Regions from separate parts of the Actinorectispora metalli genome, predicted to be linked through region 3. Evidence: riboswitches for the same ligand, from Rfam matches in the RefSeq annotation. Region 3 holds a riboswitch; each other region holds the start of a gene.

Evidence for each region. A riboswitch is a leader RNA that binds a small molecule or an ion and turns the genes downstream of it on or off. The one in region 3 is predicted to bind S-adenosylmethionine.
Region 1: it holds a riboswitch for S-adenosylmethionine, as region 3 does, so the genes downstream of both, ACU6XJ_RS06905 (methionine ABC transporter ATP-binding protein) here and ACU6XJ_RS20640 (aminotransferase class V-fold PLP-dependent enzyme) in region 3, are expected to answer to the same signal.
Region 2: it holds a riboswitch for S-adenosylmethionine, as region 3 does, so the genes downstream of both, thrC (threonine synthase) here and ACU6XJ_RS20640 (aminotransferase class V-fold PLP-dependent enzyme) in region 3, are expected to answer to the same signal.

The regions. Positions count from the first base shown of each region.
Region 1 is NZ_JBREYE010000001.1:1,517,893-1,520,070, reverse strand. Features, by position in the region: gene ACU6XJ_RS06910 (helix-turn-helix transcriptional regulator) at 1-741, shown strand, start outside; SAM riboswitch class I at 833-920, shown strand; gene ACU6XJ_RS06905 (methionine ABC transporter ATP-binding protein) at 1,072-2,070, shown strand.
Region 2 is NZ_JBREYE010000001.1:812,134-814,311, reverse strand. Features, by position in the region: gene thrC (threonine synthase) at 1-1,029, opposite strand, end outside; SAM riboswitch class I at 1,041-1,171, opposite strand; gene holA (DNA polymerase III subunit delta) at 1,280-2,178, shown strand, end outside.
Region 3 is NZ_JBREYE010000002.1:70,860-73,037, forward strand. Features, by position in the region: gene ACU6XJ_RS20635 (M23 family metallopeptidase) at 83-775, shown strand; SAM riboswitch class IV at 932-1,047, shown strand; gene ACU6XJ_RS20640 (aminotransferase class V-fold PLP-dependent enzyme) at 1,078-2,178, shown strand, end outside.

The DNA of each region.
Region 1 (2,178 bases), on a different contig from region 3:
AGCTTGCAGTTCGCTGGGATGCCCGGGGCCGCCGCCCAGCTGGGGCTCGGTTCGGTGCTGGCGGTCGCGCAGCTCAAGCTGCTCGCGGCGCTGCCCGCCGAACTGCGCGATGCCACCGTCAGCCAGCGGTTCCACCTGGACGCGCAGGCCTGGGGTCGGGACGCGGAGCGGACGCCGTGCCTGGAACAGGTCGCCGACGCGGTCTGGCACCAGCGGCGGATCATCGTGCGCTATCAGCGGTGGGACCGGTCACCGCCGGTCGAGCGGGAGTTGGAGCCGCTGGGCGTGGTGCTCAAGGCAGGCCGCTGGTACCTGGTCGCGCGGGGCGGGGAGCACATCCGCACCTACCGCGTCGCGCGGATCTTCGACCTCCACCACGGCGAGCGGTTCGATCGGCCCACCGGGTTCGACCTCGCGGGGTTCTGGTCGGAGTGGTCGCGGCGGTTTGAAGCCGCACTGTTCACAGACCAGGCCGTCGTGTTGCTGACCGAACGCGGCATGGGCTTTCTGTTCCTGCTCGGCCCCGCCGTGGTCCGGGCCGCGGCGGAGACGGCGGTGCCGGACCGGGACGGCTGGACGCGGGTGACGATCCCGATCGAGTCGGTGGAGCACGCCGAGAAGGAGCTGCTGCGGCTCGGACCGGACGCCGAAGTGTTGGCGCCCGCGCGGCTGCGGGAACGGATGATCGCCGCGGTAACCGGGCTCGGTGATCTTTACCGGCAGAACTTTCGGGCGATTTGAGAGTCAATTTGCTGTGATTTGCCGAACGATCGGCGGCGTAAAGGGCATATCAAGTTGCCTTTGTTCGGCTCACTGACGTGTACTGGTCTTCAGTCCATCCCGAGCGGCCGAGAGACCTGGCTCTGTGACGCCGCAGCAACCACCCACCGGGCAGGTGCTAACGCCAGGAACGATGGAGGAGTCGTGTTCTCCCCGCGGATGTCGCAGGTCGCGATGGCGGCCAGGCACACCGCGTCGACCGGTGCCTGTCGACGCTGACGATCCCCGCCCGAACGCGCTCTTGACACCCGCCGCTTCCCTGGGGAACCGGCTTGCCCATGTGGAGCATTCGTGATCACCGTAGAAAAACTGCGAAAGTCCTATCCCGGCCCGGCCGGGCGGGTGACGGCACTCGACGATGTCACGTTGAGCGTCCCCGCCGGTCGGGTGTGCGCCGTCGTCGGACCCAGCGGCGCGGGCAAATCCACCCTCGCCCGCTGCATCGCGCTGCTGGAGCGGGCCGATTCCGGCTCGATCACCGTGGACGGCCTCGACCTCGCCGCCCTGCAGGGCAAGGCCCTGCGCGCCGCGCGCAGGCGCATCGGCGTCGTTCCACAGGGCGACTCGCTGCTGCGTCAGCGGACCGCGGCGGGCAATGTCGCGCTGCCGTTGGAGGCCTCCGGCCTGCCGCGCGGACAACGTCGCGACCGCGTCGCCGAACTGCTGGACCTCGTCGGCATCGGCGACAAGGCGGGCAGTCACCCCGACCGGCTGTCCGGCGGGCAACGTCAGCGCGTCGCGGTCGCCAGGGCGCTGGCCGCCAACCCCTCCGTGCTGCTGGCAGATGAGCCGACCTCGGCGCTGGACCCGGACACCACGGCCTCCGTGCTGGAGCTGTTCGACCAGGTGCGCACCGAACTGGGCGTGACGGTCCTGATCGTCACCCACGACATGGACGTGGTCCGCCGCATCGCCGACGACATCGCGGTGCTGGACGACGGTCGCATCGTCGAACAGGGGCCACTGCTGGACGTGGTGTCCACACCCGGCAGCCGCGTCGGCGACGCCCTGCTGCCCGAGACCACCGCGGGTGGGCAGACGCCGCGACACCAGCGGCTGGCCGAGGTGGTGCTGGTCGGCTTCGCGGCGGTGGGCAGTGTGCTCCCCACCGCGGCGAGCAGGCACGACGCGCAATTGTCGCTGTTGGGCGGCGGGCTGACCCGGATCGCGGACACCCCGGTCGCCCGGTTCCGCATCGGGGTGGACGGTGAACGCGCCGACGAGGTGTTGACCTGGCTGGCCGCGCAGGGCGCGACCGTTTCCGAGATTCCCGCGGGGAGGGTGGCATGACGGCCGACCATCGTGCCGAGGCCGGCGAGGGTGTCCAAAGCGCCGACACACGCCGCGAAGGCGGCAGCGGCCTCCGAGACCTCCACCCTCACGGCGGTGCCCATCGGA
Region 2 (2,178 bases), on a different contig from region 3:
GATGCCCTCGATGACCTCCTCGTCGGAGACGTCCTCGATGGCGCCGCCGGTGCGACGCACGGCATCCAGCACGTAGGGGCCGTCGGCGGGGGCGCCGATCGCCAGCGAGCGTGCGATGGTGTCCGGCCGCACCGGCTGCACCACGTCCTGGCCTGACTTGAACGCCGCCGACACCGGGGAGCAGCCGGTCGCCTGGGCGCCGTAGACCTTGTACGCCCGCTCGTCGACCAAGCCGAGCTGGGTGAACTCGCGGAAGGCCTTGTCCACCTTGGTCAGCTGCGAGCCCGAGGCAATGGGGATCACGACCTGGTCGGGCAGCCGCCAGCCGAGTTGCTCGGCGACCTCGTAGCCCAGTGTCTTGGAGCCTTCCGCATAGTACGGGCGGACGTTGACGTTGACGAACGCCCAGTCTTCGTGTTCCGCCGCGAGTTCGGTGGCGAGGCGGTTCACGTCGTCGTAGTTGCCGTCCACCGCGAGCAGCGCGCCGTCGTACACGGCGGTGGTGAGCACCTTCGCCCGCTCCAGAGAGGACGGGATCAGCACGACCGACTCCCAACCCGCGCGGGCGGCGGCCGCCGCGACCGCGTTGGCCAGGTTGCCGGTCGAGGGACACGCGAGCACCCGGAACCCGAGTTGGCGGGCGGCGCCGAGAGCCACCGCGACCACCCTGTCCTTGAACGAGTGCGTCGGGTTGCCGGTGTCGTCCTTGACCCACAGGTTCTTCACGCCCAGTGTCTGCGCCAAACGGTCGGCTTTCACCAGGCGGGTCAGGCCGGGCTGGGTGTTGGGGTGGGAGTCCACATCGGACGGTACGGGCAGCAGGCCGCGGTAGCGCCAGATGGACCGCGGACCGGCCTCGATGTCCTCGCGGCTGATCTTGCCGAAGTCGTAGGCCACCTCGAGGGGACCGAAGCACTCCGAGCACGCGAACTCGGCGGCAAGGGGAATCTCGTGACCGCACTCCCGACAGGACAGGGCACGGGCCGGACCGAGGTCGAAGGTCGAGTGGGTCTCTAGGACAGTCGTCATCGCGAGGTCTCTCCTCATCTTTCCCGCGCGGCGGGCCGGATTTGGCACCGTGATCGCTGGGCCTCGCGTGAGAAACACGGATTCGTCAGCGCCGGTTGCCGGGGTGTCGTAGGGCCGATCCCTCTACCCCTCTGGATGAGCAATATTCGGTTGTGGCGTTCACGCTACGGCACACCCATATGGATGGCCACCGCCAACAGTCGCATCGGCTTCCACGGGATCCGACCCGCGACGTGAAAGGATGTCCGGCGTGACCGCTCCAACCGTGCGTCAGAGTCAGCTCCAGCTCATTGTCGGCGAGGAAGAGCTGCTGGTGGAGCGCGTGATCGCGGACGCGCTCGGCACCGCCCGGGTGATTGATTCCGCGGCCGAGTTGCGCCGGGTGAAGGTGAGTGACATCACCCCTGCGGAGCTGGCCGAGTTGTTGAGTCCCTCGCTGTTCGCCGAGGGCAGGGTGATCGTGTTGGACGGCGCTCACGAGATCGGCAAGGAGCTGGCAGAGGCGGTGCTGGCCTACAGCAAGAACCCGGCCGACGGGGTCGTGCTGGTCGTGGTGCACTCCGGGGGCGGACGCTCCAAGGCGGCCAAGGATCTGCCGGGCGTGTTGCGCAAGGCGGGAGCCGAGGTCACCGAGTGCCCGAAGGTCACCAAGCAGTCGGATCGGGAGAACTTCGTCCGCAACGAGGTGCGGCGCGCGGGAGGCAAGGTCGAACCGGCCGCGGTCGGCGCGTTGATCGAATCCATCGGATCGGACCTGCGTGAGTTGGCCTCCGCCGCGTCCCAGCTGGTCGCCGACACCGGCGGAAAGGTGGATGAGGCCGCGGTGCGCCGCTACCACCGCGGCCGGGCCGAGGTTACCGGTTTCGTCGTGGCGGAGAAGGCCGTCACCGGCGACCGGGTTGCCGCACTGGAGGCGTTGCGCTGGGCGCTGCAGTCCGGCGTGCCGCATGTGCTCATCGCTGACGCGCTGGCCGATGCGGTCCGCACGATCGGGCGGGTGTCGGCGGTTGGCCGCGCGGACCCCTACCGGCTGTCCAGTGAACTCGGCATGCCGCCCTGGAAGATCAAGAAGGCGCAGGGTCAGTCACGTGGTTGGTCGCCGACGGGCATCGCCGCAGCCATGCAGGTCGTCGCGGCGCTCAACGCCGA
Region 3 (2,178 bases):
GTTACTTTGCGTGGCGTCAGGTGGCGTGAGTCGGCCGTTTTGGCTCCTCTGCGCCAGCTCCTTCCCCTGTAAGGGAGCGCGCATGTTGCGCAGAGTCAGAACAGCGGCCGGTGTGCTGCTGAGCCTCGGTCTGGTCGTGAGCACCCCGGTCGCCGTGCTCCAGAGTGCGGGCGCCGCGGGCGCCGCCGGCGGCGGCCAAGCCGCCACCAGGACCACGGCCGCGCCGACACTGGCCCTGCCCTTCACCGACGGCCAGCGGGTCTACTCCGCCGGGGTGCACTCCAACAACGGCTCCTCCGGCGTCAAGAACGCCATCGACTTCTCCCCGTCCGACGGCGTGGCCAGGGCCGCCGCGCCCGGCACCGTCCGGCTCCAGCAGTGCGATGGCGGGCCGTGGGTGACCGTCGACCACGCCGACGGCTGGCGCACCGGCTACTACCACCTGGAGGGCATCCAGGTGCAGGACGGCCAACAGGTCGACACCGGAACCGCGCTGGGCCGCACCGGCAACGCACTGCCCTGCGGCGGAAGCTCCTCCGGCGCCCACGTGCACTTCACCCTCTGGCAACTCGGCGGCGTCTCCGCGGCCGAGCGCGACTGGTCAGGCAAGTCCTTCGAGGCGCTGGAGGCCATGGGCGAGTTCGCGGGCGTCGACCTGGACAACCAGGTCGTCGGCGACTGGCGGGTCCGCGCGGGCGACAACCAGTACTCCGGCAGCCTGCAGAACGTCTCCGACGGCGAACACGTGAGCCTGCCCGGCCGCTTCACCTCCTGAAGGCCGCGCGCGAACCTGCCGCGCAGTCCACGACAGGCCCCCGCCCCACCAGGCGGGGGCCTGTCGTTATCCGGACATGTCATGGCGCCGAGTGTGTGACGTGAGCGGAAATCACTTCCGCGCCGTGGCGGCGCTCGGCTAACGTCTGCCACGCAAGGTCATGAGTGCCAGTGCCAAACCCCGGTTTGCTGGCCGGCAACCCTCCTTCCGCGGTGGGGTGCCCCGGGTGAAGACCTGGTCCGTCGCAGCAGCGCGACGGGCAAGCGCGGACCCCTGAGGTCCCGGAATCACAGGAGCGCCCTGTGTCATTCGCCCTCGTCGACTCCATCCCCGCCCAGGCGACCCGGCTGCCCCAGGTGGTCGGCGCCGACCTGCGGGTGCCGCTGGTCACCGGCGGCCAGATCGGCTACGCCAACCTCGACCACGCCGCCAGCACTCCCTGTCTGCGTCCGGTCAAGGACGCCGTGGACGAACTGCTCGACTGGTACGCCAGCGTGCACCGCGGGGCGGGCTTCGCCTCCCAGGTCTGCACCAGGGTTTACGAACAGGCCCGCGGGGTGCTCCGGTCCTTCACCGGCGCCCACGCCTCGGACGCGGTGGTCTTCACCCGCAACACGACCGATTCGCTGAACCTGCTGGCCAGGGCCGTGCCCAAGGGTACCGCCGTGATCCACTTCGACACCGACCACCACGCCGCGCTGCTGCCGTGGCGCGGCCCGTGGGTGCGTCGCCTGCGCACCCCGACCACCCCGCCCGCGGCGGTGAGCGCGCTCGACGCCGCCCTGTGCGAGGCCCCCGTCGGCCCGCGGCTCGTCGTGCTCACCGCCGCTTCCAACGTCACCGGCGAACTGCTGCCGGTCGCCGAACTCGCCGCCGTCGCACGCCGCCACGGCGCCAGGACCGTGCTCGACGCCGCGCAACTCGCCCCGCACGGGCCGATCGACATCGCCGCGCTCGGCGTGGACTACGTGGTGCTGTCCGGGCACAAGCTGTACGCGCCGTTCGGCGCGGGCGCCCTGGTCGGCCGCGCCGACTGGCTGCGCGCCGCCGCGCCTTACCTGGCGGGCGGCGGCGCGTCCCGCCGCGTCGGGGAACTCGGCGAATCGCTCACCGTGTCCTGGCAGCCCGGCGCGGAGCGGCACGAGGGCGGCTCCCCGAACGTCGTGGGCGTGCACGCGCTCGCCACCGCCTGCCGGGTGCTCTCAAGCTGGGACGCCATCGGCGCCCACGAGCGGGCGTTGGTGCAGCGCCTGCGCGCCGGGCTGGCGACCATCCCCGGGTTGGTGGAGCTCAACCTGTTCGGCCCAGACCACCCCCGCGTCGGCGTGGTCGGCTTCGCCATCGCTGGCAGCGACCCCGGGCTGCTGGCCGCGGCGCTGTCCGCCGAGCACGGCATCGGCCTC